2 linked regions of the Salipiger abyssi genome follow. The protein of the gene in region 1 interacts with the protein of each later gene in a pairwise test. Links are inferred from orthologs where the notes say so. Each region holds a gene or a part of one and is shown on either strand. Other genes may lie near its edges. The genes, in order: Ga0080574_RS08425 and ssb.

Region 1 (15,712 bases):
CGGCCAGAATCATCGCGTCAATGGGCTGACGATCACCGGCAATCTGTTCCGGTCGGTGGGGGGGACGATCAATCGTGCCGAACGGGTCGATACCTCGTTTGCGCCGCTGGATTTGTCGTCGATGCGCAGCATTGCCGTGTCGGGCAACACCTATCTCAACGTGTCGTACGGCGCCGAGAATCCGCTGATGGTCAAGCATGATCAGACGACGCATGCTCAAACCTGGGTGGTCGAGACAGCGGGGCGGCTGCCCTTTGGCGGTTACGCGATCGATGTGCCGGGCCTCGCCCTGCGCTCGCGGCCACGAAACAGCAGCAATATCAGCCAGTATGTCATGCCCTACACCTCGACGCGCGAGGGCAGCGGGCAGGATCAGGTGCATGCTATTTGGCCAGAGCCGATCCGTGGCGACCTGACGATGCTGGTGCGCATGGACTACTAGCCCGCGTCCCGCCGGGGACCGACCGCGTTGCAGCGCGGCTCAGGCGCCGAGATCTCCGGCGCTCAGCACAAAGGCCTTGCCGAAACCGCCATTGAGATGCGCGCCGAGAATGTCCAGGCGCAGCAGCGAGAAATCGGCGAATCCGATATAGAGCTTCGCCTTGGGCTGCATGCGCAGGTAATGCGCGGCGAGCGCCGCGTGATCCGGATCTCCATGACGCACAAAACGCGCCTCGGCCCGAAGGCTGAGGCGCGGATGCGTCAGCGGGTCGCCCTTCGGGCCGGGTTCGCCGACCAGCAGCGAACAAGCGGGATTGGCCATCAGCGCCTTTGTGTGAAACGCCAGATCCGAGACGAGGCTCAGCGGCATACCATCAGGGTCCGGAACCACCGCGATGCGGCTGACCATCGGGGCGCCGGTTTCGGGGTCGGTCACGGCCAGCGCGCCGAAGCGGGCGGTTTGGACAAGCTGCCGGGCCAGTGCGCGGGCATCGTCGTCAGTGGGGCGGATCGGGCTGGTCATGGCGGCACTTTAGTCATGACAGCACTGGCCGTGAAGGGGTCAGAATTCGCTCCAGACGCCGAGCAGCACGCCGAACGTATCAGCCCCAGCGAGATCCCAGGAGCCGCCGATTTCGGCGCTGAAGGCTGTGGTGAGGGGCAGCACGATGGAGGAGGCGAAACGCGCAAAGGCTTCTTTCCCGTAAGGTTGGCCGGTTTGCATCTGAAGCATGAGTTTCCGGTCCCTGCCGAGGTTCCAGCCCCAGGTGAGGTCGAGCTTGAAATCCGCCGCGCTTTTGCGCGGCGATATTTCGGCCAGCCCTTCGGCGGACAGCCAGCCGTTTCGCAGCCCCAGCCCGACGGACAGTCCGGGGCGCAGAACCGATTGCCCGTCGATTACGCCGAGCCCCAGCTCCGTCGCGATCTTGAGGCGGGCGTTGCGCATATGGAGAGGTACGCGGAGAAACAGCACGCTTTTCCCCTGGCCAGAGACCGAACGTCCCAGATCCGCGCCGAGGGTGAGGCGGTTAGTCAGCCCGTATTCGCCATAGAATGTGTAATATTGACCGGTCGGTTGCCGCGATGTCCAGCTTGTGATGTCCTGCGGCCAGAACAGGCGGACCGAGGTGCTGACAAAGGCGCGGCCTTGTTCCCGCGGCCAGGCACCGGCCTGAAGCGGCGGTCCGTTAAAAACCAAATAAAATATGAATAACAATACCGGCGCAATCCGCATCGGGGTTTCCTCGCTTACGGAGATCTTGCCGGCAGCTTGGTTAATGCGGCGTTAAGCCCGCTGAATGCCGATCCGGGAAAGCCTATGCTGCATCTGCAAAAAGTGTATTGTGGAACTCTGGGAATCGGGGGAATGACATGGCCGGATCGGTCATCACTGTGGCACAGCAAAAGGGCGGGTCGGGCAAGACCACGTTGTCGGCGAATCTGGCCGTCGGGTTTCGCACGATGGGGCGCTCGGTGGCGCTGATCGACACCGACCCGCAGGGCAGTCTCGGGCGCTGGTTCATGACGCGGATCGACCGCGATCCCGAGGCGGCAGAGGGCATCGAATTCGCCACCTCCTCGGCCTGGGGGATCACCTATGAGTGTCGCAAACTTGCCGAGCGCTTCGACGTGGTGATCGTGGACACGCCGCCCAAGGCCGACAGCGATCTGCGCCCGGCGCTGCGCGCGGCGGATCTGGTGATCGTGCCGGTCTCGATGAGTCATCTCGATCTCTGGGCCACGGAAAGCGTGTTGGATCTGGCGCGCCGCGAAAACCGCGAGGTGCTGATGGTGATGAACCGCACCCGCCCGGGCACGCGGCTCTCGGGCGAGATCACGGCGGCGGCGCAGAAGATGGAGGCGCGGATCGCCGAGGCGCAGTTCGCCAACCGCGTCGGCTATGCCGAGGCCTTCGGCCACGGGCGGAGCGCCGCCGAGGGCCGTAAGACCCCGGCGCGCGCCGAGGTCGAGGCGCTGTCGGCAGAGGTGGCGCTGGTGCTGGCGAACGGGTAAAGGGGGCACGACCCGCCCGACGCGGGAGAGGAGTGCCCATGACCGATCTCGCCGCCCTCGCAGAGACGATCCGCCGCCACGAGGCCGCGCAGGGCCAGCCGATCTCGCGGCTGGGATATTTCTGTGCGCCGTTCCGCCCCGGAGAGGGGCCGTTTTCGGATCGGGTGATCAAGGTCTATCGCGGGCTGCGCGACGACGCGGCGCTCGACCGGCTGGCGGCGGCGCATGACGACTATGTCGCCGCGCTGCGCGAGACCGGCGTGCCGCTGCCCGAGACCGCGTTTCATCTGCTGGAGGGCGACGGCCCGCGCGTGCCGGTGATCGTTCAGGAAGCGCTGCCCGAAACCGCGCTGATGCGCCCGCGCATGCAGGCGGAGGGGCTGGAGTCCACGCTGGAGATGATGGAGGCCGCCGGCCAGGTCATCGCGCGCTTCTGGAACGCCGCCGACCGTTTCGAGACGCGCATCGGCTTTCACCCCTCGATCCGCAATTTCGCGGTGCTCGACGGGCAGGCGGTGTTCTACGACACCTTTCCGCCGCTCATCCACTATTCCCGCGAGGAGATGGGCCGCATGCTGTTGCTGTTCTCCGACAAGCGGCTGATGCGGCTGATTGGCCCGCTGATGCGGGCGCGGGTGACGGGCATCCAGGACGAATGGTATTCGGCGCCCGAAACGCTGGTCGGGCTGGTGGGCTCGGCCTGCCGGCTGCGCCCGAAACATGCGCAGGCCTATCTCGACTGGGGGCGCGACTTCGCCGAACGCGCGATGCCGCGCTGGGCCGAAGAGGCGGTGGCCGGGATGCAGGCCGCGCCGCGCCTGCCGGGATACTGGACCGGGTTCCGCAAGCTGCTGGGGCTTCAGGGCGAACCCAATCTCTGACGCGGGGCAGAGATTTTTCGTACGAAAAATCTTGGGCGCGGCGCCTCAGTCCTGCGCAAAGATCTCCATCACCGCGGCGAACACGTCGCCGGGCAGGGCGGCGGCAAAGCTGTCGCGCAGGATCGGCCATTCCTCGCCATTGTCCTGCGCCACATCGCGCAGCGCCGAGAGCACGTCGCGTGTCCCGTGCGCCAATACGTCCAGCCGGTCGCCGTTTTTCAGCGACGCGTCGAGATAGTCGTCGAACGTGTCGCCGAAGAGCTCCGCCGGCACGCCATGCATTTCGAGCTGATAGGCCTGATAGGCGAGGATCACCGCCCGCTTGTCGAGCAGGCTCAGCGCGGCCTCGACCTGCCGGACCGAGAGCGGTGTCCTCCGTCCCATGATCAGACGATCTTGATCCCGGCCTTTTCCGCGTCGGCGAGAAAGGCGGCAAGGCCCTTGTCGGTCAGCACATGGTTGGCCATGGCCTTGATGACGGCGGGCGGGGCGGTGGCCACGTCGGCGCCGATCTTGGCGCAATCCGACATGTGGTTGGCGCCGCGGATCGAGGCGGCGAGGATCTGCGTCTCGTAGCCGTAATTGTCATAGATCTGGCGAATATCGGCGATCAGCTCCAGCCCGTCCAGATTGATGTCGTCGAGCCGCCCGATAAAGGGCGAGATGAAGGTCGCGCCGGCCTTGGCCGCCAGCAGCGCCTGGTTCGCCGAGAAGCAGAGCGTCACGTTGACCATCTTGCCCTCGCCGGTCAGCGTCTTGCAGGCGCGCAGCCCGTCGAGCGTCAGCGGCACCTTGACGGCGATGTTCGGCGCGATCTCGGCCAGCTTGCGGCCCTCGGCGATCATGTCCTCATACTCGGTGGCCACGACCTCTGCCGAGACCGGGCCTTCGACCATGTCGCAGATTTCCTTGGTCACTTCGAGAATGTCGCGGCCGGATTTGGCGATGAGCGAGGGGTTGGTGGTCACCCCGTCGACAAAGCCCAGGTCGTTCAGCTCGCGGATCGCGTCCACATCGGCGGTGTCTACGAAGAATTTCATTTGCGTCAGCCCTCCCGGCTTTGCTTGGCATTCGTCCGCGCGTGTCATACCCCATGGCAGGATGGGCCGAAAGCCCCTCATGCCATGCGCTAACGGAAACTCAACATGGATGCGTTCTACGACCAAGGCACGCTGGTCGCGGTTCTGACCACGCAGCCGCTCGACCGGCTGCTGGATTACCGCGCGCCCGAGGGCGGCTGTTTCCAGGGCGCCTTTGTCGAGGTGCCGCTGGGGCCGCGCAAGGTGCTGGGCGTGGTCTGGGGGCCGGGCAAGGGCGATTTCGACTATGCCAAGGTGCGCTCGGTGATCCGGGTGCTGGACGCGGTGCCGATGCGCGACGAGCTGCGGAGCTTTCTGGAGCGCGCGGGCGATTACACCCTGACGCCGATGCCCGCCATGCTGCGGCTTGCCACCCGCGCGCCGGGGCTGGGCGAGGCGCCCTCCATGCGACGCATCTACCGGCTGGGCGAGGGCGAGCCCTCGCGTCTGACCGATGCCCGCCGCCGGGTGCTCGACGTGCTGCGCGACATGGGCGGGCTGGCGCTCACCCAGGGCGAGCTGGCCGAGGCGGCGGGGGTGACACCCTCGGTGATCAAGGGGCTGGCCAAGACCGGCGCCGTGCGCGAGGAGGACGCCCCGCGCGACACGCCCTTTCCCCGGCTCGATGCGGACTACGGCGGCAAGGATCTGGCGGAGGATCAGGCGAAGGCGGCGGAGGTGCTGCGCGCCGGCGCCGCGTCGGGGCGCTACGGTACGGTGCTGCTCAAGGGTGTGACCGGCTCGGGCAAGACCGAGGTCTATCTCGAAGCGGTGGCCGAAGCGCTGCGGCAGGGCCGGCAGGCGCTGGTGCTGCTGCCGGAGATCGCGCTCACCGCCGAATTCCTCACCCGGGTCGAGGCGCGGTTCGGCGCAAAACCCGCCGAGTGGCATTCCGGCGTCACCGTGACCGAGCGCCGCCGCGTCTGGAAACAGGTGGCGCAGGGCGGCGCGCAACTCGTGGTGGGCGCGCGCTCGTCGCTGTTCCTGCCGTTCCGCGATCTCGGGCTGATCGTCGTCGATGAGGAGCACGACACCTCCTACAAGCAGGACGAGGGCGTGCTCTACAACGCCCGCGACATGGCGGTGCTGCGCGCCTCGATCTGTTCGGCGCAGGTGGTGCTGGCCTCGGCCACGCCTTCGCTGGAAAGCTGGGCCAACGCGGACGCGGGCAAATACACAAGGCTCGACCTGACCTCGCGCTTCGGCGCGGCGGTGCTGCCCGAGATGCGCAGCCTCGACATGCGCGGCGAGGATCTGCCCTCGAACCGCTGGGTCTCGCCCACATTGCAGGCGGCGGTGCGGGCGCGGATCGCGAAGGGCGAGCAGGCGATGTTGTTCCTCAACCGGCGCGGCTATGCGCCAGTGACGATCTGCCGGGCCTGCGGCCATCAGATCGGCTGCCCGCATTGCGATGCGCGCATGGTCGAGCACCGGTTCCTTCAGCGGCTGGTCTGCCATCAATGCGGCGAGACGATCCCCAAGCCCGAGACCTGCCCGAGCTGCGGCGCCGAGGACAAGCTCGCTGCCGTCGGGCCGGGGGTGGAGCGGCTCGCCGAAGAGGCGGCGGCGCTCTTTCCCGAGGCGCGGCTGGCGGTGCTGTCCTCGGATCTCTTCGGCTCCGCCCGGGCGCTGAAGGAAGAGATCGTGCGCATCGCCGAGGGCGGCGCCGATATCGTCATCGGCACCCAGCTCGTGGCCAAGGGGCATAACTTTCCGCTGCTGACGCTGGTGGGGGTGATCGACGCGGATCTGGGGCTTCAGGGCTCCGACCTGCGCGCCGCCGAGCGCACCTTTCAGCTCATGCGGCAGGTGGCGGGGCGTGCCGGGCGGGCGGAAAAGCCCGGCGTGGCGCTGTTGCAGACCTATCAGCCCGAGCACCCGGTGATCCGGGCGATCCTCTCGGGTGACGAAGAGGGGTTCTGGAAGGCCGAGGCCGAGGAGCGCCGCGCCGCCGGCATGCCGCCTTACGGGCGGCTCGCGGGGGTGATCCTCTCCTCGACCGATGTGCAGGAGGTGTTCGATCTCGGCAACGCCATGGCGCGGCAGGATGCGGCGCTGCGTCGGGTGGGCGCGCAGGTCTATGGCCCGGCCCCGGCGCCGATTGCGCGGGTGCGGGGGCGGCACCGGGTGCGGCTGCTGGTCAAGGCGCCCAAGGGCGTGGCGCTGCAACCGGCGCTGGCGGAATGGGCCGGGCAGTTCCGGCTCAAGGGCGAGCTGCGCATGGCCATCGACATCGACCCGCAGAATTTCTTCTGACCGCCGGGCATTGCCAGCCCCGGATGCCGCCGGAAAATGCATGTCTTCGGGCATTGCCCGTAACCTGCCGCGCTTCTTTGCCCGCTTGCCTTGTTTGTCCCCATGGGCGCGTCTACATCACATCGCATGAAACGCTGGATCCCTTTTCTAAAGTCGCGCCCGAGCGTCGCCATCGTGCGGCTTCAGGGCACCATCGGTGCCTCGGGCCGCAGCGCGCTCAACGATGCCGGGCTGCGTCCGCTGCTCGAAAAGGCCTTCCGCCGGGGCAAGCCCGACGCGGTGGCGCTGGAGATCAACTCGCCCGGCGGCTCGCCGGTGCAAAGCTCGCTGATCGGCGCGCGCATCCGCCGCCTGTCGGAGGAAACCGGCGTGCCGGTCTATGCCTTTGCCGAGGATGTGGCGGCCTCCGGCGGTTACTGGATCGCCAGCGCCGCGGACGAGATCTATGCGGATGAAAGCTCGATCCTCGGCTCCATCGGGGTGATCTCGGCGGGGTTCGGCGCGCATGTCTTCCTGCAACGGCAGGGGATCGAGCGCCGGGTGCACACGGCGGGCAAGTCGAAAAGCCTGCTCGACCCGTTCCGCCCGGAAAAGGAAGAGGATGTGGCGCGGCTCGAAAAGGCGCTGGGCCAGCTGCACGACACCTTTATCGCGCAGGTTAAGACGCGGCGCGGCGACAAGCTCGCCGCCGATCCCGAGCTCTTCACAGGCGAGATCTGGATCGGCAAGGCGGCCTGTGACGTCGGGCTCGCCGACGGGGTCGGCCATCTGGTGCCGGTGATGAAGCAGAAATTCGGCGACAAGGTGCGGTTCCGCCGCTACGACATGCGCCGCCGGCTGCTGCCGCGCCTTGGCGTGGCCATGGCCGAGGACGCGCTGGAGGTCATCGAGGAACGCGCCGCCTATGCGCGGTTCGGGCTCTGACGTGCTGGCCAAGATCGTTGCGATATTCCTGATTGTGATGGCTGTGCTCGGCATCTTCGGAAAGCTCCGGATGCCCGGCGCCCGCCGTCTGGCCGAAAAGAAATGCCCGCGCTGCGGCCGTTACCGGATCGGTAAGGGCCCCTGCGGCTGCGGGGAAAAGAAGGGCTGATCATGGTCTTTGTCTACGCGGCTCTCGGGCTGGTCATCCTGCTTCTGGCAGGGGACGCGCTGGTCAAGGGGGCGGTGAATCTGTCGCTCAGGGTGGGTATCCCGGCGCTGATCGTGAGCCTGACCATCGTCGCCTTCGGCACCTCCGCCCCCGAATTGCTGATCTCGATCCAGGCGGCGCTCGAAGGCGTGCCGGGGATCGCGCTTGGCAATGTTGTGGGCTCGAACACCGCCAATGTGCTGCTGGTGCTGGGCATCCCGGCGCTGATCGCGGTGATGCAGACCTCCACCCATGATACGCGCAAAAGCTATGTGATCATGCTGGCAGCCTCGGTGTTGTTCATCGCCATGGCCTTTCGCGGCGTGTTCGACCGGCTGTCGGGCTTTGTGCTGCTGGCGGTGCTGGCGGTGATCCTGAGCGATTCCGTGAGAGACGCGCTGCGCCACCGGCGCGAGGGCAAACATGATCCGGAGTTGGAAGATCTTGAAGAGCCCGAGGGCGCCGACCCGGACATGCCTGGCTGGAAGATTGCTCTGTTTCTGGGGCTGGGCCTTGTCGGTCTGCCGCTGGGCGCCGATCTGCTGGTCGACAGCGCCACCGAGATCGCGCACATGTTCGGCGTGCCCGACACGGTGATCGGGCTCACGCTGGTGGCGCTCGGCACCTCGCTGCCAGAGCTTGCGACCACGGTGATGGCGGCGATCCGGCGTCAGGCGGATGTGGCGCTGGGCAATGTCATCGGCTCGAACCTGTTCAACCTGCTGGCCATCATCGGGGTGGCGGCGCTGATCAAGCCGATGCCGGTGGATCCGGAATTCCTGCGCTTCGATCTCTGGGTGATGCTGGGCGCCTCGCTGCTGCTTATGCCCTTCGTGTTCTGGGGGCGCGATCTGGGCCGGGTCTGGGGTGTGATCTTGTCGGCGCTCTACGTGGGCTACATTGTCGTCGTACTGATCTGACGGGGGAAACGATGGCGATTGCGGAAAAACGCGCATTGGTGACCGGTGCGGGCCGCCGGCTTGGGCGCGCGATGGCGCTGCATCTGGCCGGGCGCGGCTTTGACGTAGCGGTGCATTACGCGGGCTCCGAGGGGCCGGCGGAGGAGCTGGTGGGCGAGATCCGGGCGATGGGTTGTAAGGCCGTCGCCTTGCAGGCAGATCTGCTGCACGAAGCCCCCGCCGAGGCGCTGCTGCCGCGCGCGGCGGAGGCGCTGGGCGGGCCGGTCACGGTGCTGGTCAACAACGCCTCGATTTTCGAATACGACAATCTCGCCAGCACCACCCGCGAGGGCTGGGACCGGCATTTCGACTCGAACCTGCGCGCGCCCTTCGTGCTGATCCAGGCGCTGGCGGCGCAGGTGCCGGAGCCGCGCGAGGACGAGATGGGCGAGCCGCTGGCGCAGGGGCTGGTGGTCAATATGATCGACCAGCGGGTGCGCAAGCTGACGCCGGAATTCATGAGCTACACGCTGGCGAAATCGGCGCTCTGGACGCTGACCCAGACCGCCGCCATGGCGCTGGCGCCGCGGGTGCGGGTCAATGCGATCGGCCCGGGGCCGACCCTGCGCGGCGGCCGGCAGAGCGAGCAGCACTTCGCCCGCCAGCGCGCCGCGACGATCCTGGAACGCGGCGCCAATCCCGGCGATATCACCGCGGCGCTGGGCTATCTGCTCGACGCGCCGGCGGTCACGGGCCAGCTGATCTGCGTCGATGGCGGGCAGCATCTGGGCTGGCGCACGCCGGATGTGCTGGGCGTGGAATGATCTGTCCCCGGGTCAAGTTTTGCACCGGTCTTGGAATCGTTAGAAGAACGTTACAAAATCGTCGTGAGGTCAATGGCTTGGCAAGATGCTTGAAAAAATATCAAGCCTAATCAGTGTGTTATATTTTTGCCCAAAAAACAGGCGTTGTAAGGAACCGGTAAGAAAACAAGGAAAATTTCGCGCTGACGGGATTTTGCCCGCAGGTTTATCCACAGCTTTGGTGGATGGAAAATTCCTTGATCTTGTCGGTCCGGCATTGCAGCCCGAGCAGGAGAATCACGGCTTCGTGACGATTTGAGTGCCAACGACATGAGCGATACACCCCAGACGGAAAATGCCGACGTGCCGCACGGCTTTGAGGTGATTCAATCCTACCTGAAGACGCTGGATTCGAGCCCGGGCGTTTACCGGATGTTGGATGAGCAGAGCCGTGTGCTCTATGTGGGCAAGGCGCGCAATCTGCGGGCGCGGGTGTCGAACTATGCGCGTCCCTCGGGGCATTCGCGGCGCATCTTCCGGATGATCTCGGAAACCGCGTCGATGATGTTTCTCACGACCCGCACCGAGACCGAGGCGCTGCTGCTCGAACAGAACCTGATCAAGCAGCTCAAGCCCAAGTTCAACGTGCTGCTGCGCGACGACAAGTCGTTTCCGAATATCCAGGTCACGACCGAGCATGCCTTTCCGCAGATCCGCAAGCATCGCGGCGCCAAGACCGAGAAGGCGGCCTATTACGGCCCCTTCGCCAGCGCCGGTGCGGTGAACCGCACGCTGAACCAGCTGCAAAAAGTGTTCCTGCTGCGCAACTGCTCGGATTCCATGTTCGAGAGCCGCACGCGGCCCTGCCTGCTCTACCAGATCAAGCGCTGCTCGGCGCCCTGCGTCGGCTATATCTCCGAGGCGGATTACGCGCGGTCGGTAAAAGATGCGCAGCGCTTTCTCTCGGGCAAGTCGACCGGTGTGCAGGAGGCGCTGGCGGCGCAGATGATGGAGGCGTCCGAGGCGATGGAGTTCGAGCGTGCTGCCGCCCTGCGCGACCGCATCCGCGCGCTGACCCAGGTGCAGACGGTGCAGGGGATCAACCCGCGCGGCGTGGCCGAGGCGGATGTGATCGCGCTGCATATGGAGGGCGGGCAGGCCTGTGTTCAGGTGTTCTTCATCCGGGCGCATCAGAACTGGGGCAACAAGGATTACTATCCCCGCGTCGGCGAGGATGTGGAGGCCGCCGAGGTGCTGGAGGCGTTCCTCGGCCAGTTCTACGACACCAAAGAGCCGCCGCGCCTGCTGCTGCTGAGCCACGGAATCGAGAATGCGGACCTGATGGCCGATGCGCTTTCGGGCAAGCTTGGCCGCAAGGTCGAGATCGCGGTGCCGCAGCGGGGCGAAAAGGCCGAGCTGGTGGAGGGGGCGGCGCGCAATGCCCGCGAGAGCCTCGCCCGGCGCATGGCCGAGACCGCGACCCAGGCGAAGCTGCTGCGCGGGGTGGCGGAGGCCTTCGGGCTGGAGGCGCCGCCGCAGCGGATCGAGGTCTATGACAACTCGCATATCATGGGCACCAATGCGGTGGGCGCGATGATCGTCGCCGGGCCGGAGGGGTTCCTGAAGAACCAGTACCGCAAGTTCAACATTCGCGGCGATGATCTGACGCCGGGCGACGATTTCGGCATGATGAAGGAGGTGCTGACGCGGCGCTTCACCCGGCTGCTTAAAGACGATCCCGAGCGCGACAAGGGGCTCTGGCCGGATCTGCTGCTGATCGACGGTGGCGCCGGGCAGGTCAGCGCCGTGGCCGAGATCATGCGCGAATACGGGGTCGAGGACATTCCGATGGTGGGGGTGGCCAAGGGCATCGACCGCGACGCCGGCAAGGAAGAATTCCATCGCATCGGCCAGCGCCCCTTTGCGCTGCGCCACAACGATCCGGTGCTCTATTTCATCCAGCGCCTGCGCGACGAGGCGCACCGCTTTGCCATCGGCACGCACCGGGCGAAGCGCGCCAAGAGCCAGATGGCCAACCCGCTCGACGAGGTGCCCGGCGTGGGGGCCTCGCGCAAGCGGGCGCTGCTGGCGCATTTCGGCTCGGCCAAGGCGGTGTCGCGCGCCAATCTCGCCGATCTCAAGGCGGTGGACGGGGTCAGCGCGGCGCTGGCGGAGCGGATCTACGCGTTTTTCCACGAAAACGGCTGAGCCGGGGGCAAATCTTTTATCAAAAGATTTGCAAATTCCTTCGAAGGAATTTGCCGCAGCGCCTGTGACGGTCCGTGCACTGGACCTTCCTCGCGGTGCCGCCTACCGTGGCCGCAAATCTTCGGAGGACGCAATTCATGGCAGTGGGAAAGAACATCCGCACCTATTTCCAAGGCACCTGGCACGATGGCGATATCCCGGTGATGAAGGCCTCCGACCACGGTTCCTGGCTGGGCAGCACCGTATTCGACGGCGCGCGCTATGTGAACGGGCTGGCGCCGGATCTCTATGCCCATTGCGCGCGGGTGAACCGCTCTGCCGAGGCGCTGATGCTGGTGCCCACGGTTTCGACCGAGGAGATGGTGCAGATCGTCTGGGAGGGGCTATCGGCCTATCCCAAGGACGCTGCCGTCTATATCCGCCCGATGTACTGGGGCATCCATGGCGACCCCACCGCGATCGTGCCCGCCCCCGACCAGACCGGTTTCGCCATCGGCCTCGAAGAGATCCCCGTCGCGCCGCCCAGTGCCACCACCACGCTCGGGCGCACGCGCTTTCGCCGCCCCGTCATGGAGGACGCGGTGGTCAACGCCAAGGCGGGCTGTCTCTACCCCAACAATGCGCGCATGCTGGCCGAGGTGCGGGGCCGTGGTTTCGGCAATGCGCTGGTGGCGGATGCCATGGGCAATGTCGCCGAAAGCGCCACCGCCAATGTCTTCATGGTGAAGGACGGGGTCGCCTTTACCCCCATCGCCAACGGCACCTTCCTGTCGGGCATCACCCGGGCGCGCCACATCGAGAACATGCGCGCCGACGGCATCGAGGTGCATGAGACGGTGCTGGGGTTTCAGGATTTCGAAGACGCCGATGAGGTGTTCCTGTCGGGCAACCTGCACAAGGTCACCCCGGTGGTGGGCTTCGAGGAGAGCAGCTATCAGATCGGCCCCGTCACCCAGCGCGTGCGCGAGCTCTACTGGGACTGGGCTGCCAGCGAGGGCTGAGCGCGCTCAGATGCCCCGTTGCCAGTGCCGCGCCCCTGCGCCATGATCCCGCCGAGGGAGTGATACCATGCGCAAGTTTCTTGTCGTGCTCGACGACAGCCGCGAATGCCTGAACGCCATGCGCTTTGCCGCCATGCGGGCGGCGCGCACCAAGGGCGGCGTGACCATCCTTTCGGTGATTCCGCCGGATGAATTCAACCACTGGATCGGCGTCGGCGACCTGATGCGCGAGGAGGCCCGCGAGCGCATCCACGCGCATTTCGAGGTTTTCGCGAAATGGATGCGCGACCGGCAAGGGGTCGATCCCGTCCTGGTGATCCGCGAGGGCGATGTTGTGAGCGAGATCCTGGCGCAGGTACGCGAGGACGAGGATATCGGCGTGCTGGTGCTGGGTGCCGCCTCGGGCAAGAAGGGGCCGGGGCCGCTGGTCAGCCAGCTCAGCAAGGGCTCGGGCAGCCTGCCGATCCCGGTGACCATCGTGCCGGGGGATCTGTCGAAGGAACGGCTGGAATCGATCACCTGACGCCGCGCGTGCGGTGGGCGCAGCTTGCGTATTTGGAAAGAGAAGAAGACAGGGGGACGCCATGCCGATGCCCTGGACCTACCGCCACCCGGAAAAGGAGTGGCGGCTGTTTCTCGACGATATTCGCGAGGTGATGGGCACGCCTTCGTCCAATGTAGCCTATACGGCGGCGGAAGGGGTCTTTGGCGCGTTCCGGTCGCGGCTGGACGTGGTGCAGGCGCTTGGTTTTGCGCAGGTCTTGCCTGCCGTGCCGAGGGCGCTCTTCGTGCAGGGCTGGGAGCCGGCGCCGCCGGTGCCCTGGGCGGATCGCCGCACCTACCTTGCCGAGGCGAAAGCGCTGCGCGCCGATCACAATTTCATTGCCGATACCGCGGTGGAGGCGGTGTCGTATGCGCTGAACCGGGCGCTGCGCCCGGATGTGCTGGCGAAGGCACTGGCGCGTATCGGGCCCGAGGCCGAGGCGTTCTGGCGGCTCACGGGCTATTCCGAGGCGGATTTGACCCCGGGAATCCGCTGAAGAGATATCTTAGAACGGTTCTAAACCTTGACGCCTGCCGGCGGGAGGCGCATATACAGGGGGCCCGGAGAAAGGTACCGCCCAGATGTTTATTCAGACCGAATCCACCCCGAACCCCGCGACGCTGAAGTTCCTGCCCGGACAGTCCGTTCTGGGCAGCGGCACCGCGGATTTCCCCAGTGCCGAGGGCGCCGAGGCCTCGCCGCTCGCCAAGCGCCTCTTCGGTGTGAAGGGCGTCGCCGGCGTGTTCTTCGGCAGCGATTTCGTCACCGTGACCAAGGACGACACCGCGGATTGGGATCACGTCAAACCGGCGGTGCTCGGCGCGATCATGGAGCATTTCCAGTCCGGCGACCCGGTGATGGCGGGCGAGGGCGGTGCCTCAGGACATGCCACCTTTGAAGGGGAAGACGAGGAGATCGTCGGCCAGATCAAGGAGCTGCTCGACAGCCGGGTGCGTCCGGCAGTGGCTCAGGATGGCGGCGACATCACCTTCCACGGCTTCGAGCGCGGCGTGGTCTATCTGCACATGCAGGGCGCCTGTGCCGGTTGCCCCTCCTCGACCCTGACGCTGAAGATGGGCATCGAGAACTTGCTGCGCCACTATATCCCCGAAGTCACCGAGGTGCGTCCGGTCGCCTGACCGGGCCGGCGGATATGACTTCAGAGCCCACGGTTCTCGCCTTCGACACATCGGCCGCGCATTGCGCGGCCGCTCTGCTGTTGGGCGGGCAGATCGTCGCCGAGAACCGCGAGGAGATGGGGCGCGGCCAGGCGGAGCGGCTGATGCCGATGCTGGGCGCGCTGCTCGACGAGGCCGGCGCGGTCTGGGAAGAGCTCGACGCGGTGGCGGTGGGCATCGGGCCGGGCAATTTCACCGGCATCCGGATTTCCGTCGCGGCGGCGCGCGGGCTGGCTCTGTCGCTGGGCATCCCGGCCATCGGCGTGTCGGAATTCGAAGCCCTGCGCGGCCCCGGCGGTCTGCATGACAGCCGCCCCGAGCTGGTCAGCCTGCGCTCGTCCCGGCGCGGCGCCGATGTGGTGGTGCAGATGTTCGACGGCGCGGCGCCCGCGGGCAAGCCGGTGGAGCTGGCGATCTATGACGATGCGGAGGCGCTGCGCGCGCGGGTGGCGCATGTGCCGGCGGGCGTGCCGGTGGTGGGCGCCGAGGCCGGCGCGCTCAACACGGTGCTTAACGAAGGGCGCGATGCGGCGGATGTGCCCTTTGCGGCCTATTGCATGGATTGCATGGGCGGGCCTGCGGCCGCCATCGCCCGCGTGGCGGCGGAAAAGCTGCGCATGGGCCAGCCCGGCCCGCGCCCGGCACCGCTCTATATCCGTCCCGCCGATGCGGCGCCCTCGAAAGAGCCACCGCCGGTGATTCTGCCATGACAGCCGCAGAACTGGCGGGCATCGCCGCCCGCGCCTATCGTCACATGACCCCATGGCGCGAGGCCGATTTCGCCGCCACGCTCGGCCATCCCACCACGGTGCTCAGCGCGGGGGAGGGCGCCTTTGTGCTGGGTCGCGTGGTGGCGGGCGAGGCGGAAATTCTGGCGCTGGCGACCGATCCCGAACGCCAGCGGCAGGGGGCTGCCCGCGCCGTTCTGGTGGCGTTCGAGCACGCGGCCATGGCGCGCGGGGCGGAGGAAATCTTTCTCGAGGTGGCCGCTGCCAACACACCCGCGCGGTCCTTCTACGAGGCCTGTGGCTACGCCCGCGCGGGCCTGCGCAAAGCCTATTATACCTGCCCCGACGGAAGCCGCGACGATGCGCTGCTCATGCGCAAGGCGCTGCCCGAAAATTAGGCTTTGACCCTGCGCAACCCTTCGGCCTCTCACGCAAAAAGCAGTTGACCCTCCTTCGCGTCAACGCCTTAATCGGGCATGATCTTCATGGATCGGGGTACCGAGCGCGGGGCAACGCCCGCAGCCATCCAACACCTGGGAGCACGACATG
Region 2 (15,620 bases), 2.7 Mb from region 1 along the record:
AAACCGATGGCGCCGGTGGGCTGTTCATCGACATTCACGTCGATCACCACCTGCTGCGGCGTGGTGCCTTCGCGGGCCTCGACATTGGCGTCGGCGAAATATCCCAGCGCCCGGATGCGTTCCGCAGCCTCGCGAATGGCACGCGGATTGAACGGGTCGCCCTCTGCGGTGTCGAACTGGCGGCGCACCACGCGGTCGAGCGTGGTGGTGTTGCCCTCGATGTCGATGCGTTCGACAAAGACGCGCGGGCCACGGGTGAGCATGAATTCCACATCGAGCGTCAGGTCGCGGTCGTTGCGGGTGACACGCGGGTCGACGCGGACGAAGTTCAGCCCCTCCTGCACGGCGAGCCGCTCAAGCCGGGCGATCTCGTTCTCGACCAGCGAGGGCGAATAGGTCTTGCCGGATTTGAGCTTAACGACGCTCTGGAACAGCTCGGGATCGACCTCGGCCAGATCGGACGACACCGTCACGTCGCCGAAGGAGAACTGCTGCCCTTCCTCGACATTGAAGGTCACGAAATAGCCGTCGCGCTCCTCGGCCAGCTCGGCATTCACACCGGTGATGCGGAAATCGACATAACCGCGCGAGGCGTAGAAATCCTGAAGCAGCTGGCGGTCGAAGGCGATGCGGTCCTCGATGAACGTATCGGAGCGGATGATCGCGCGCAGCAGGCCGGCCTGCTTGGTTTCCAGCACCCGGCGCAGGCGCCGGTCGGAATAGGCGTCGTTGCCGACGAAACCGATGCGCTCGATCTCGGTCACGCCGCCCTCGAAGATCTCATAGACCAGATCGACGCGGTTCTCGGAGCGCTTGATCAGCTTGGGCGTCACCCGGGCGGAGACACGGCCCTGCTGGGTATAGGCCTCGGCAATGGACTGCGCGTCCTGCTCGGCGACGCTCGGGCTGTAGACGCGGCGCGACTGCGACCGCACGATCTGCGCCAGATCCTCGTCCTTCATGCGGCTGTTGCCCTCGAAGGCGATGCGGTTGATCGTCGGGTATTCCACGACCCGGATCACCAGCGTGTTGCCCTGCGGCAGGATCTCCACGGTTTCGAAGAGGCCCGAGGCGGAAATACGCTGATAGGCATCGTTGAGCTGGGCGGCGCTGACGGGGGCGCCGCGCGCAATGCCGGCATAGCTCAGAATGGTGCCCGGCTCGATGCGCTGATTGCCCTCGATCGAGACATTGCTGAACGAGAAGGTCTGTGCCTCTGCCGGTTCCGGAAGCGCCGTGAAAGCCATTGAAATCGCGACAGAAACCGCCGCGAGCGAGGTACTGGTTTTGAAAATGCGCTTAAAACGCGGGGAACGGTTTCCCCAAAGCCCGTTGGTCATACTGCCGATCCACTCCGCCGTATTTTTCAACGTGAGTATCGGGATCGGCGCGGCTTGTCAAAAGCCGAAGCGCCCTGTCTTTAAAGCGATCCCAGAAAGGCACCGAAATACAACGCCGCGATGATCGTGAAGACGTAAAGCAGACGGTCCCAGTTGATGCTGAGCAGGAGGCCGAGGCTATGATATCCGGACTGAATCGTTTGCATATTGGCACACTGGTAGCTGGTGGTTTCCAGTCTCTAAAATAGAGGTCCAATGTGGCTGAATTGCGGCATCGTCGCGCTGGCAATTGGGCATTCGCCAGCGCGCCGGGACCGGTTACGGGCAGAACAGATCGTTGGTCAGGGCAAAGGCCATGAGCCCCAGGATCAGCACCAGACCGATCGACATCATCACGTTCAGCGCACGGTCCGACGGCGGGCGCCCGCGCACCGCCTCCCAGGCGTGGAACACCAGATGCCCGCCATCGAGCACCGGCACCGGGAACAGGTTGAGCAGCCCCACGGCGGTGGAGAGCACCGCGATGAAGGTGATGAAGCTCTGCCCGCCCTGGCTGGCCATGGCGCCGGAGGTCTGGGCGATTCCGATGGGGCCGGAGAGGTTGCAGGAAGAGATATTGCCGACGATCATGTTCCACAGCCCCGAGAGCGAGCCGGTGATGATCGACCAGGTCCGCTCCACCCCGCCGGTAAAGGCCTCGACGGGGCCGACCATGCCGGTCGCCGGCTCAAAGGCCAGCCCGCCGACGATACCGATGCGGTAGACGGTCTGATAGCCACCCTCGGGCAGCGGTTCGTCGGTGCGTTTGGGGGTCATCTCGACGGACAGCTCTTCGCCGTCGCGCCAGACGGTCAGTGCAAGCGGCGCGCCTTCGGATCCCTCGACCTTTTCCTTGAGCTGGTCAAAGGCATAGGCCTCGTCGCCGTCGATGGCGGTGATGATGTCGCCCGGCTCCAGCCCCGCCTCGTAGGCCGCCGAGCGCGGCACGATCTGCGTGGCGATGGGCGGATAGACATAGGGGCCATCGACCTCCGTCGCCTGCCCGTCGCGCTCTACCGTATAAGGCAGTACCGCCTGATGCGGCAGCGCCTCCATGAAGTCCCCGAACGCCTCGCTATCGGTGAAATCGGGCAGCGGCTCACCGCCGATTTCGAGAATCACGTCGCCTTCGCGCAGATCCTGCGCCACCGGCAGCGCGCGCAGCTCGCCCACGGTGAAGGGCTCGGTCACCTTGCCCTGCACCATGAAGATGCCGGTAAAGATCAGGATCGTGAGGATGAAGTTGAACACCGGCCCGGCGGCGACGGTCGCCGCCCGCGCCCAGATCGGCGCACCGTTCATCGTGTGGCGCAGCTCTTCGTCCGACATATGCGACATGGCGTCGAGATCGGCCCCGCCGCTGGCATTCGAATCGCCGCGAAACTTTACGTAACCGCCAAAGGGCAGCGCCGCGATCTGCCATTTCGTGCCGCGCTTGTCATGGCGCGACCAGATCACCGGCCCGAAGCCCAGCGAAAAGACATCCGCCTCGATCCCGGTCCAGCGCCCGACGATGTAATGACCGTATTCGTGGATGGCCACGATGATCGACAGCGCGATCACGAAAGCGACCAGCGTGTAGAGCACGCCACCGAATTGCGGGATCATTTGGGTGATGTCCAAAAGCTCTGCCTCTCAATCTTGGGTAATGATCTCGTCCGCGGTCACACGGGCGAAATGGTCTGCGGCACGCACGTTATCAAGGGTGATGCCGGCAGTAATGAGGCCGCTTTGCGCCGAAACACGGTTAAGTGTTTCTTCAACAACCTCCGCCATGCGCAGAAACCCGATGCGCCGCGCGATAAACGCGTCGAGCGCGCGCTCCTTGGCGGCGTTGAACACCGCCCCTGCGAGCCCGCCAGCCGCCATGACCTCGCGTGCCAGCCGCAGCGCCGGCCAGCGCGTTTCGCAGGCGTTGCGGAAGGTGAACTGACCGAGCTTGACGAGATCGAGCCGCGCCACCGGCAGCGTCTTGCGCTCGGGGTAATGCAGCGCGAAGCCGATGGCGTGGCGCATATCGGGCGGCCCGACATGGGCCATCAGCGCGCCGTCGCGAAAACCGACCAGCGCGTGGATCATCGATTCGGGATGCACCAGCACTTCGATCAGCGCCGGGTCGATATCGAAAAACTCTTTGGTCTCTATAACTTCCAGAGCCTTGTTGAACATGGACGCGCTGTCGATGGTGATCCGCTGTCCCATGTCCCAGTTGGGATGGGTCGCGGCCTCTTCGGGCGTCGCGCCGGCCAGCTTTTCCAGCGGCCAGTCGCGGAAGGCGCCGCCGCTGGCGGTGATGATCACCCGCTCGACCGCGGCGATATCCTCGCCGATCAGCGCCTGAAACACCGCCGAATGCTCGCTGTCCACCGGCAGCACCGCGCCGCCATGGGCGCGCGCGGTCTGCATCACCAGCGGTCCGGCGCAGACCATGCTTTCCTTGTTGGCCAGCGCCAGCGTTGCGCCCTGCTCCAGCGCCGCGAGCCCCGGCGGCAGCCCCGCCGCGCCGACGATGGCCGACATCACCCAATCCGCAGGGCGCCGCGCCGCCTCGATCAGCGCGGCCTCTCCGGCCGCCGCCTCGACACCGCTGCCGGCCAGCCGCTCGCGCAGCTCGGACAGCCGTGCCACCTCGGCGGTCACCGCGATCTCGGCGTTGAGTTTGCGTGCGTCTTCCGCCAGTTGCGCGACGTTCCTGCCACCGCTCAGCGCGACGACATGATAAGTTTCCGGGTCGCGCGCGATCAGGTCGATGGTGCTTTGTCCGATCGACCCGGTGGCGCCGAAAATACTGATGCGCCTCATTCCACCCCCGGCGGGAAATCCACGATCTGCCCGGCGATCAGCAGGAACAGCGCCGCGCCCAGCATGCCGTCGAACCGGTCGAGCAGCCCGCCATGGCCCGGCAGCAGCGCCGAGCTGTCCTTGACCCCTGCCCGCCGCTTGATGGCACTCTCGGCGATATCGCCGATCTGGCTGGCCATGGAGATCGCGATGGAGACCCCTGCCAGCCCCGGCCCCGCATGCGTCGTGCCGGCAAAGAGCAGCCCGACCACGGCGGCGCCGGTCCAGCCGGCCACGGCGCCCGACCAGGTCTTCTTCGGGCTGACGCGCGGCCAGAGCTTCGGCCCGCCAATGGCGCGCCCGGCGAAATAGCCCGCGACATCGGTGACCACGACCACCAGCACCATCCACAGCATCCAGGTCAGGCCGAAATCCGAGCGCAGCGCCATGATGCCGTACCCCGCCAGCATGATCAGCGCGGTAAAGACCGAATAGGTCACGCCGCCGCGCTCCATCTGGCCGAAACCCGCCATCGAGGGCAGCAGCAAGAGTGGCAGCGCCAGCGCCGGCGGCAGGTAGATCGCCGCCAGCGCGCAGCTGCCGGCCACCAGCGCCAGCACCCGGGACGAGCGCTGCCGCGCTGTGTCGAGCATCTGCACCAGTTCCCAGACCATCACGCCGCAGCTGAGCGCGATCAGCCCGCGCCAGAAGATCCCGCCGAGCCAGACCGCGCCGAGGCCGATGACGATCAGCCCCGCCGCCGAGATCACCCGGGGCCGCAGATCCGTCCAGCGCGACGCGGTCATGCCTTCACGCCCCCGTAGCGGCGGTCGCGGGTGCCATAGGCACCGACCAGCTTGCCGAACTCGCCGGCGCCGAAATCGGGCCAGAGCGTATCGACGAACTCGTATTCCGCGTAGGCCGACTGCCAGAGCAGGAAATTCGAGATCCGCGCCTCGCCGCTGGTGCGGATCACCAGATCGGGGTCGGGCAGCACGCAGGTGTCGAGATATTTCGGCAGCGTCTCCTCGTTGACCGACGCCGGGTCGAGCTTGCCCGCCGCCACGTCCTCGGCCAGCCGCTTGGTGGCGCGCGCCACCTCGTCGCGGCCGCCGTAATTGATCGCGATGGTGAGATTCACGCCGGTGCAATCGGCGGTCATCAGCTCCAGCTCGTCCATCAGCGTCACCAGCTTGTCGTCGAGCCGCACCCGGTCGCCGATAAAGCGCACCCGCACGTTCTCTTCACGCAGCGCGCGGGCTTCCTTGGTGATATAGCGGCGAAACAGGCTCATGAGCCCCGCCACCTCGGATTGCGTGCGGCGCCAGTTCTCGGTCGAAAAGGCGAAGATCGTCAGGTATTTCACGCCGATATCGGGGCAGGCCTCGACGATTTCGCGCACCCGCTTCGCGCCGGCGTGATGGCCGAACAGCCGTGGCCGGCCGCGGCGCTGCGCCCAGCGGCCGTTGCCGTCCATGATGATCGCCACATGGCGCGGACCGGCGCCGTCGCGGATCGGTTTGGGCATACCCGGCCCCTCCCTTTACCTTCTGGCACCGCCGGTCCGGATCAGACCTGCATGATCTCTTCCTGCTTGTGCTCGAGCGCCTCGTCCACCTTCTTGATATAGGTGTCGGTCAGCTCCTGCACTTCGGTCTCCCAGAACTTCTGGTCGTCCTCCGACATGCCGTCGGATTTGGCCTTCTTGATCTGGTCCATGCCATCGCGGCGCACGTTGCGAATCGCGACACGCGCGTGTTCGGCATATTGCCCGGCAACTTTGCCCAATTCGCGGCGGCGCTCCTCGTTCAGCTCGGGGATCGGCAGCATGATGATGGTGCCGTTGAGCTGCGGGTTGATGCCGAGCCCGCTCTCGCGGATCGCCTTCTCGACCTTGCCGACGAGCCCCTTGTCCCAGACATTGACCGTCACCATGCGCGGCTCGGGCACGTTCACCGTGCCGACCTGGTTGATCGGGGTCATCGCGCCATAGGCGTCGACCATCACCGGCTCCAGCATCGAGGCCGAGGCCCGCCCGGTGCGCAGCGAGGCGAATTCCGTGCGCAGGTTCGACATGGCGCCATCCATGCGGCGCTTGAGATCGTCGGTGTCGAGTTCGAAATCTTCTGACATGTTGGTCTTGCCCGCTCAGGTGTTTGTCGTTCCGCCCGCTTTCTAGGACAGGCGCGCCCGGATGTATAGCGCTTTGCCTCGGCTCCGCCGCCTCGCAGCGGGCAAGCGCGCAGCCCTTCACCCTTCATCTTTCTGAAAATACTCAAAAAACAACATCTGCCGAGGCACCGGCGCCGGGCCGGTGCCGCTACCGTCTCCGCTGCTCAGCCATGCACGGTGGTATAGGTGCCCTCGCCCGCCAGAATGCCCTTGAACCCGCCCGGCTCGTCGAGCGAGAACACGATGATCGGCAGGTGGTTGTCCCGCGCCAGCGCAATCGCCGAGGCGTCCATCACCTTGAGATGCTTGGCCAGCACGTCGTCATAGCTGATCTTGTCGAAGCGCACCGCGTCGTCATGCTTCATCGGGTCCTTGTCATAGACCCCGTCCACGCCGTTCTTGCCCATGAAGATCGCCTCGCAAGCCATCTCGTTGGCGCGCAGCGTCGCGGCGGTATCGGTGGTGAAATAGGGGTTGCCGGTGCCGGCGGCAAAGATGCAGACCCGCTTCTTCTCCAGGTGGCGGACCGCGCGGCGGCGGATATAGGGCTCGGCCACCTCGTCCATGCGAATGGCAGTGATCACCCGGGTGAAGACGCCATGCTCTTCCAGCGCCGACTGCATCGCCAGCGCGTTCATCACGGTGGCCAGCATGCCCATGTAATCGGCGGTGGTCCGCTCCATCCCCTGTGCCGAGCCCGCAAGCCCGCGAAAGATGTTGCCGCCGCCGATGACCATGCAGATCTCGACGCCCATGTCGTGCACCGATTTCACCTCGCGGGCGATGCGTTCCACGGTCGGCGGATGCAGCCCGTAGCCCTGGTCGCCCATCAGCGCCTCGCCCGAGATTTTCAGCAACACGCGCTTGAAGGTGGTCTGCGAGGTGTCGGTCATGTTGCGCTCCATCGGCGAGGGGGTCTAGGATCGGCGCCATATGTGGCGGAAAACCTCTGCGGCTGCAATGCCGCAGCGGAGGGCGCGAAGGAGGGCGCGGTGGCCGATATTCTGACCCGGCTGGCGCCCGATCCCCGGCGCCCGGTGCTGATCGCGGGACCGACCGCCAGCGGCAAATCCGCGCTCGCGCTGGAAATCGCGGAAAATCAGGGCGGTGTGATCGTCAATGCCGATGCGATCCAGGTGTTTTCCGACTGGAGGGTGCTGACCGCGCGGCCTTCGGAGGCCGAGGAATTGCGCGCACCGCACCGGCTTTACGGTCATGTGCCGGGCGATCATGCCTATTCGGTGGGCGAGTGGCTGCGCGATCTGGTGCCGCTGCTGGCGGGGCCGGAGCGGCCTATTATCGTCGGCGGCACCGGGCTCTATTTCACCGCGCTGACCGAGGGGCTGGCCGAGATCCCCGCCACCCCGCCGGAAATCCGCGCAGAGGCCATGGCGCGGCTCGAGGCCGGCGAGCTCGCGGCGATGGTGGCCGAACTCGACCCCGAGACCCGCGCCCGCATCGACCTGGCCAACCCCATGCGCGTGCAGCGCGCCTGGGAGGTGCTGCGCGCCACCGGGCGCGGCATTGCCGCCTGGCAGGCCGAGACGCCGCCGCCGCTGCTGCCGCTCGCCGAGGCGCAGCCCATCCTCTTCGATGCGCCCAAGGACTGGCTCGACACCCGCATCGAGACGCGGTTCCGCAAGATGCTGCGCAGCGGCGCGCTCGACGAGGCGCGGGCCAACCTCCCCGACTGGTCGCCCGCCCTGCCCTCGGCCAAGGCCATCGGCGCGGCGGAGCTGATGGCGCATCTGCGCGGCGAGATGCCACTGGACGAGGTCACCACCCGCGCCACCGTGCTCACACGGCAATTCGCCAAGCGCCAGCGCACCTGGTTCCGCGCCCGCATGAAGGGCTGGCCGACGCTCAGCCCGGCAGAGGTGGGCGCATGAGCGCCGCCGCCCAGACCGGGGCGCCGGCGCGCGTCGTCTCGCTGGGTCAGGTCTCGGGCTGGCAATACCGGCTGCTGCACGACCGGGCCGAGCATACGCTGCTCTGGCTGACGCGGGGCCAGGGCCGGGTGATCGTCGACGGCACGCGGCGCGGGCTCGGGCCGCATAATGCGCTCTTCCTGCCCGCCGGGACGCTGTTTTCGCTGGAGACCGGGCCGCAGAGCCTCGGCATGCTGATGCATTGCCCGGCAGGGCTCACCGGGTTTTTCCCCGGCGAGCCGCTGCATCTGCGCATCCGCGAGGGATTCGCCCAGGCCGAGCTCACCGCCGAGCTCGACGCGATGCTGCGCGAGGCGGGTCAGGGCCGCGCCATGCTGACCGAGGCGCTCGACGCGCATGCGCGGCTGGTCGCGGTCTGGCTGCACCGCCAGATCGCCGCCGGCACCCAGGACACGCGGCGCGACAGCGCCGGGCAGCGGCTGATGCGGCTCTTCAGCGGCGCGCTCTGTGCGGGATTCCGCAGCGACCGGGGGGTGTCGGATTACGCGGCGGCGCTCGGCGTCACCGCGACCCATCTCACCCGCACCGCCCGCGCCGCCTGCGGCATGACCGCCGCCGCCATGCTGGCCGAGCGCAAGCTGCACGAGGCGCACCGGCTGCTGAGCCATCCGGCGCCGCCGGTGAACCGCATCGCCAGCGATCTGGGCTTTCACAGCGCGCCCTATTTCACCCGCTTCATCCGCAGCCATACCGGCCTCTCGCCGACCGAGATCCGCCGCGGCACCCGCGCGTCCGGCAGCCGCGTCGCCCATCACCGCTGAGCGCCGCGCAAAACCCCTTGCCCCGAAAGCCCGATCCGGGCTTTCATCGGCGCGGGTGGCAGATCGGTCCTGCGTGGCCAGGAGGAGAACCGCATGACGCAACCGGAGATACACCCGGCCGCATCGCTCTATGCCCGCGAGCTGGCCGAGGGAAAGCTCGGCCGGCGCGAGTTCCTGACAAGGGTCACCGCGCTGGGGCTCGGGACCGCGAGCGCCTATGCGCTGGGCGGGCTCGCGGCGCCGGCCCGCGCGGAGGAGGCGCCGCAAGGGGCCGAGGACGCGGTGCTGCGGATCCAGACGGAGGTGCGCCCGCTCAAGGATCCGCGCACCGCCGACTGGTCGGAAATCGCCAATATCACCCGGGGCTGGCTGGAATATCTCGTCGAGTACAATCGCGACGGCAGCGTGCGCGGCATGCTTCTGGAGCGCTGGGAGGCCAATGACGACGCCACCGAGTACCGGCTGCATATCCGCCCCGGCGTGACCTGGAACACCGGCGAGCCTTTCACCGCCGCCGATGTCGCGCGCATGTTCCACTACTGGTGCGACCGCGATGCCGAGGGCAATTCCATGGCCGGGCGGCTGGCGGCGCTGGTCGACCGCGAGACCGGCAAGCTGCGCGACGGCGCGGTCACCGTCGAGGACGACCTGACCCTGCGCCTGCGCCTCGCCGCCCCGGATGTGGCGCTGATGGTGAACCTCGCCGATTATCCCGCCGCGGTGGTTCATGCCAGCCACAGCCCCGAGACCATGCTGGACACCCCCATCGGCACCGGCCCCTACCTGCCGGAAACCGTGCGGCCCGGCGAGCGCGCGGTGCTGGTGCGCAATCACGCCCATGACTGGTGGGGCGCACGGGCCGAGGGCTTTGGCGGCGCCACGCTGGAGCGCATCGAGTTTCTCGATTACGGCACCGATCCGGCAAGCTGGCTCGCTGCCGCCGAGCGCGGCGAGATCGACATGCTCTACGAGAATATCGGCGATTTCATCGCGCTGGGCGATCAGATCGGCTGGCAGCGCTCGGAGGTCTCTACAGGCTCCACAGTGGTGCTGCGCGCAAACCAGACCGCACTCGTGGATGGGCGCGCGCCCTATGCGGACCGCCGCGTCCGCAAGGCGCTGCAACTGGCCATCGACAATGAAATCTGTCTGGAGCTCGGCCATTCCGGCCTCGGCACCGTGGCGCAGAACCATCATGTCGCCCCGGTGCATCCCGATTACGCCGATATCGGCCCAACGGAATACGACCCCGCCGCCGCCCTGCCGCTGATGGAAGAGGCCGGGCTGGCAGCCTTCGAACACGAGCTGATCACGCTCGACGACGGGCTGACCATGCGCAGCGGCGATGCGGCGGCGGCAATGCTGCGCGATGCCGGGCTCAAGGTCCGCCGCACGGTGCTGCCCGGCTCACGCTTCTGGTCCGACTGGACGGCCTATCCGCTCTCGGTCACCGAGTGGAACCACCGCCCGCTCGGCATTCAGGTGCTGGCGCTGGCCTATCGCTCCGGCGAGCCCTGGAACGAGAGCGGCTATGCCAATCCCGCGTTCGACGCGCTGGTCGCCGAGGCGCTGACCGTCGCCGATGCCGAGACGCGCCGCGAGGTGATGGCGCGGATCGAACGGCTGTTGCAGGAGGATGCGGTGATCGTGCAGCCCTATTGGCGCTCGCTCTACCGCCATTTCCGGCCCGGCGTGACCGGCGCCGAGATGCATCCGTCCTTCGAGATCCATCTCTACAAGCTGGGCCTGTCGTGAGGCGGTAAACATCGTTCCAGCCAACCCTTTGACTTCCGCGCAACGGGAGCCGGGCCCAGCGGCTGCCCGTGGGGTGCCGCAATGGCCGCAGAATCCAGTACTTTATCCCCACCAAGTCCGAAAGACCTCGCAACTCAGCGCTGACGTCGCCAAAGCGGCAGCCCGCCCGGACGGGCAGCCGCTGGGCCCGGCGCCTTCGGCTTGATTCCGGGCCTGGGTGCGGGGATTTGGCCTACTCCTCCAGCAACCCCTCATAGCGCGCATCCGTCAGCGTCTCGAGAAACGCCACCAGCGCGTCGATGCGCTTGTCGTCGAGCGCCGGCCCCTCGGTCAGCTCCTCCATGGCGATGTTCTCGGCGATCTCCGGCGCGGCAAAGGGCTCCCCGGTCTCCGGGTTGATCTTCCGCGCCTCGTTGCGGGTGTTGTAGCTGTTGTAGAACAGGATGACCGTGCGCAGATCCTCGAACACGCCGTTATGCATGTAAGGCCCCGTCACCGCGACGTTGCGCAGCGTCGGCGTGCGGTAGCGCCCCGCGGTATCGGGCCTGTCCTCCACCCCGGGATTGGCGCGCAGCCCGGCATCGGCGATCTCGACCCCGTTGAGCGCGCGCAGATCGGTGTTCTCCGGCACCCCGAGATTGTAATAATGGTAGTCGGAGAAGGTCTCTTCCGGGTCGATGGCGCTGCGGCGCAGCTGATGGCACAGATTGCAGTTGGTGAATTGCTGCGAGAAGAACAGCAGCCGCCCCAGCTCTTCCTCCTGCGTCAGCTCTGCCTCGCCGCGCAGAAACCGGTCGTATTTCGAATCGAAGGGCGCAAATTCCGGCTGCCGTTCAAACGCCGCGATGGCGCGGGTCATGGCGTCATAGGCGGCCTCTTCATCCTCCAGCACGCCCTTGCCGAAGAGCGCCGGAAAGGCTGCCTGATATTCGGGCTTTTCGCGCAGCCGCGCCAGCACCGCGCCCTTGTCGGCCATGCCCATCTCGATCGGGTTGAGCGGCGGCCCGCCGGCCTGCTCCTCCAGCGTGGCGGCGCGCCCGTCATGAAAGAGCCCGCCCATCCATTGCCCGTCCTCATCCTGCCCGAAGGCCGGCGCATAGGCGGCATAGGTGGCGGTGGGCGCGTTGCGGTCGCCGAAAGAGCTGCCGTCATCGCCAGTCGAGGCGGCGCCACGCGGATCGGCAAAAGCAAAGGCCGGATCGTGACAGGTCGCGCAGCTCTGGGTGCGGTTCGCCGAGAGATCGGTGTCGAAGAACAACGCCTCGCCAAGTGCCTCGATGCTCTGCGGCGGCCCCGGCTCGGTCGAGCGCAGCGCCGTGGCGCTGAGCCCGGCGGTAAGCGCGGCAAGAACGGCGAGGCTGAGGATCGGGGCGGGTTTCATGCATGCGTCTCCAATTCGGGAGCAAGAATGCACGCCCTCCTATACCCCTCCTTGACCTCGGTCAATTTTTCAGAGGGTTTTAGTCGGAAATTGTGATCGACCGGGGGCGGCCTCAGCTGCCCCAGATGATCTTCACGTAGTTGCGGGTCTCGCGATAGGGCGGCACGCCGCCATGTTTCTCGACCGCGCCCGGCCCCGCGTTATAGGCGGCGAGCGCCAGCCGCCAGGAGCCGAATTTCGCATATTGCGCCTTGAGATAGCGCGCCCCGCCTTCGAGATTCTGCGCCGGGTCGTTGGGGTTCACCCCGAGCTGGCGGGCAGTGAAGGGCATGAGCTGCGCCAGCCCGATGGCGCCCTTGTGGGATTTTGCGCGCGGGTTGAAATTCGATTCCTGCTTCACCAGCCGCAAAAAGAGATCCTCGGGCACACCATGGCGCCGCGCCGCGACCCGGGCCATATCTGCGTAAGGCCCGTCATAGCGCCCGCGATAGACCGGCACGCGGCCCTCGTCGCCGCCCATCGGGCCCCATTTCGTCGGCGTGACCACCGACGGCGGCTGGAGCCGCACCGAGCTGCGATACTGTTCCGAAGCGCGCGTATCGAGAACGCTGGTCTGTTTGCGGAACAATTTGACCCGGTTCTTGGTTGAGATCGTATCCGCCTGTGCGGCCGTGGCAAAGATCCCGGCGCATAGCAGTGCCGGCAGCGCATGACGTTGCAGAACCCGCATGAGGTACCCAATCCTGTCCCTTTTTCCCTTCGCGCGACTATACAGACTGAGCAGGAATGTGCCAGCCTTTGCCCGAAGCGCGGGCAATCCGTCGCTTACCGCTTGTTAATCAAGTTTCCGGCAGGATGCGGTGGCGCAGCGGGACGGGGCTGTGTAAGGCTCGTCGAAACCCTGCGGGGAAAGAATCGGACGAGACAGCGAGGATGACATGGCCGGCTCTGTGAACAAGGTGATCCTGGTGGGCAATCTGGGCGCGGACCCGGAGGTGCGCACCTTCCAGAATGGCGGCAAGGTCTGCAACCTGCGCATCGCCACCTCCGAAAACTGGAAAGACCGCAACACCGGCGAGCGGCGCGAACGCACCGAATGGCATCAGGTGGCGATCTTCTCGGAACCGCTGGCGCGCATCGCCGAGCAATATCTGCGCAAAGGCTCCAAGGTCTATCTCGAAGGCCAGCTCGAAACGCGCAAATGGCAGGACCAGTCGGGTCAGGACCGCTACAGCACCGAAGTGGTGCTGCGCCCCTATCGCGGCGAGCTGACGCTGCTCGACAGCCGTGGCGGCGGTGGCGGCGGCGGTGATTTCGGTGGCTCGGGCGGCGGCTACAGCGGTGGCGGTAGCGGCGGCGGCGGTGGTTACGGCGGCGGTCGCGACGATTACTCGGGCGGCGGCGGCTCCGGCCCGTCGCGGGCGCCCTCGCGCGATCTCGACGACGAGATCCCGTTCTGAGCCAGACCACTCCGGCAAGATAAGAATGGCTCGGCGCTCCTCATGGAGCCCGGGCCTTTTCTTTTGCCTGACATGCGCCGGAGAGGCTCAGAGCGGCCCGTCCTCCAGCACGCCATCGGCGGACATCTGGGCATAAAGCAGCCCCTCGCGCAGCCCCCGGTCGGCGACCGACAGCCGGTCGGTCGGCCAGAGCCGCAGCAGCGCCTGGAGGATCGCCGCGCCGGACATGATCAGCGTCTGCCGGTCCTGGCCGATACGCGGATCGCGCCGCCGCCCCACCGGCCCCAGATCGAGATAGCGCTGGATCACCGCCTCGATCTGGTCCGACGACATGCGCAGCCCGTCCACCTTGGTGCGGTCGTAGCGCCGCAGCCCGAGATGCGAGGCCGCCACCGTGGTGACCGTGCCGCTGGTGCCGACGATCTGGAAGCCCTCGCGCGCCTGCACATCCTTGTAAGGGGCGAATTCCGAGAGCTGCTCTTCGAAGAACCAGCTCATCAGCGCATAGCGCGCCGCATCGTCCTCGACATCGGAGAACTGGTCGCGCAGCGTCGCCACCCCCAGCGGCACCGAGATCCAGTCGACCACCTTGGCCGCCGGAAACGGGCTTTCGGGCGGGTGAAAACCCGCATGCAGCCGCATGATCGCCGCCGGACGGTCGCGCCGGGGCACGGAAGAGAGGTCGATCCAGACCAGCTCGGTCGAGCCGCCGCCGATATCGACCACCAGAAGCTGCTCGGTCCGGGTCGAGACCAGCGGCGCGCAGGAAATCACCGCAAGCCGCGCCTCCTCCTCCGGCTGGATGATTTCGAGCGAGAGCCCGGTCTCGCGGCGCACCTGCCGGATGAAATCGCGCGCGTTCTGTGCCCGGCGGCAGGCCTCGGTCGCCACCAGCCGCATATGGGTCACATTATGCCGCCTGATCTTTTGCTGACAGACCCGCAGCGCGCCGATGGTGCGCGTCATCGAGGCACGCGAAAGCCGCCCGCTCCGCTCAAGGCCATGCCCGAGCTGAACGGATTTCGAGAATGAGTCGACCACATGGAATTGGCTGCCCTTTGGCTGGGCAATCAACATGCGGCAACTGTTCGTACCCAGATCCAGCGCGGCATAGAGCGCATTTGGATCGGGCGGTATCGGCGCGGGGCTCTCGACCGGTTTCGGGAAAGCGCCCGCACCTCTGGGACGCCTGGGCGCCATTTTCGTGCGCCTTTCCGAATTTTAAGTTGGCTCTAGGATACGCGGGGGCGCGGCACCGTGCAAGAGACATGCTGGTCCCGGGCGAAGGGATTGTCGAAGAAATCCGACAGATAGCCGTATTCGTCGTCGAGATAGTCGCGGATCGCCGCGTGGGTCTCGGGGCGCAGATCCGCCAGGCCGAGCCTCGCGGTGCTGGAATTCTCCTGCGCGATGTCGACCGGCAGCCCCGTGCGCTCTGCCAGATCTAGCCCGAACCGGCTCAGCTCGGCGGTGCGGTAGATCCGGTCGTAGCGGCGCAGATCCGGCCCGAGAAACAGCCAGGCCGGCATGGCATGATGCTTGATCGCAGAAGAGGCCTGCACGTAGGCGCGCAGGTTCTGGAAAAAGAAATCCGGATCGGGGTCTTTGGGCAGATCGACGCGCCCGCGCAGGATCTTGCGGCAATTGTGCAGATCGCGGAACTCCACCACCCGGTTGGTGTAGACGGAAAGCAGCCGCTTGAGCGGGTCGCGCACGACGCAGAACCGCCAGTAGGTCTCGTAGCGCTCCCAGCGATGCGGGCGAAAGCGCCGGGTCGGATAGATCCGGTGCCAGGTCGTGACGTCGCGCTGATCTTCGGGCGGCAGGGTCACGGCGGGGTCGATCTTGGCGAGCGCCGCCTTGACGGTGGAACAGCCGGCCTTGGGCAGCGCCATATAGGCGATCCTGTGCGCATCGACCGCGATAACCATACCCCTGCCCGGCCTTTCTTTCCGAAAGCTTAACGATCTCAGCCTAGCATG

Evidence for each region.
Region 2: the proteins of Ga0080574_RS08425 (region 1) and ssb interact in binary tests that used the Escherichia coli proteins (3 or more experiments, as listed by UniProt). The link is inferred for Salipiger abyssi from one-to-one orthologs.

Annotation. Positions count from the first base shown.
Region 1 is NZ_CP015093.1:981,584-997,295, reverse strand. Bases 4,097-7,075 are described here. They hold Ga0080574_RS08425 (primosomal protein N'), read left to right. Parts: upstream 4,097-4,480; coding sequence 4,481-6,670; downstream 6,671-7,075. Other genes in these bases: Ga0080574_RS08420 (S49 family peptidase), read left to right, coding at 6,797-7,075; fsa (fructose-6-phosphate aldolase), read right to left, coding at 4,097-4,375. Outside these bases: Ga0080574_RS08460 (right-handed parallel beta-helix repeat-containing protein), read left to right, coding at 1-442; Ga0080574_RS08455 (HugZ family pyridoxamine 5'-phosphate oxidase), read right to left, coding at 482-964; Ga0080574_RS08450 (hypothetical protein), read right to left, coding at 1,004-1,675; ParA family partition ATPase, read left to right, coding at 1,813-2,454; Ga0080574_RS08440 (DUF6206 family protein), read left to right, coding at 2,493-3,335; Ga0080574_RS08435 (hypothetical protein), read right to left, coding at 3,381-3,719; more of fsa, read right to left, coding at 3,722-4,096; more of Ga0080574_RS08420, read left to right, coding at 7,076-7,594; Ga0080574_RS26200 (hypothetical protein), read left to right, coding at 7,596-7,763; Ga0080574_RS08410 (calcium/sodium antiporter), read left to right, coding at 7,766-8,722; Ga0080574_RS08405 (SDR family oxidoreductase), read left to right, coding at 8,734-9,525; excinuclease ABC subunit UvrC, read left to right, coding at 9,835-11,712; Ga0080574_RS08395 (branched-chain amino acid aminotransferase), read left to right, coding at 11,850-12,713; Ga0080574_RS08390 (universal stress protein), read left to right, coding at 12,781-13,236; Ga0080574_RS08385 (DUF2267 domain-containing protein), read left to right, coding at 13,298-13,753; Ga0080574_RS08380 (NifU family protein), read left to right, coding at 13,839-14,396; and 3 more genes.
Region 2 is NZ_CP015093.1:3,705,307-3,720,926, reverse strand. Bases 11,991-14,877 are described here. They hold ssb (single-stranded DNA-binding protein), read left to right. Parts: upstream 11,991-13,116; coding sequence 13,117-13,638; downstream 13,639-14,877. Other genes in these bases: Ga0080574_RS21615 (sulfotransferase family 2 domain-containing protein), read right to left, coding at 14,871-14,877; Ga0080574_RS21620 (Ppx/GppA phosphatase family protein), read right to left, coding at 13,726-14,838; Ga0080574_RS21630 (lytic transglycosylase domain-containing protein), read right to left, coding at 12,291-12,908; Ga0080574_RS21635 (cytochrome-c peroxidase), read right to left, coding at 11,991-12,178. In the rest of the region: outer membrane protein assembly factor BamA, read right to left, coding at 1-1,340; RIP metalloprotease RseP, read right to left, coding at 1,659-3,002; dxr (1-deoxy-D-xylulose-5-phosphate reductoisomerase), read right to left, coding at 3,015-4,181; Ga0080574_RS21670 (phosphatidate cytidylyltransferase), read right to left, coding at 4,178-4,966; uppS (undecaprenyl pyrophosphate synthase), read right to left, coding at 4,963-5,688; frr (ribosome recycling factor), read right to left, coding at 5,730-6,293; pyrH (UMP kinase), read right to left, coding at 6,497-7,225; tRNA (adenosine(37)-N6)-dimethylallyltransferase MiaA, read left to right, coding at 7,325-8,221; Ga0080574_RS21645 (helix-turn-helix domain-containing protein), read left to right, coding at 8,218-9,042; Ga0080574_RS21640 (ABC transporter substrate-binding protein), read left to right, coding at 9,136-10,797; more of Ga0080574_RS21635, read right to left, coding at 11,030-11,990; more of Ga0080574_RS21615, read right to left, coding at 14,878-15,569. UniProt on the Escherichia coli protein: Plays an important role in DNA replication, recombination and repair. Binds to ssDNA and to an array of partner proteins to recruit them to their sites of action during DNA metabolism. Acts as a sliding platform that migrates on DNA via reptation.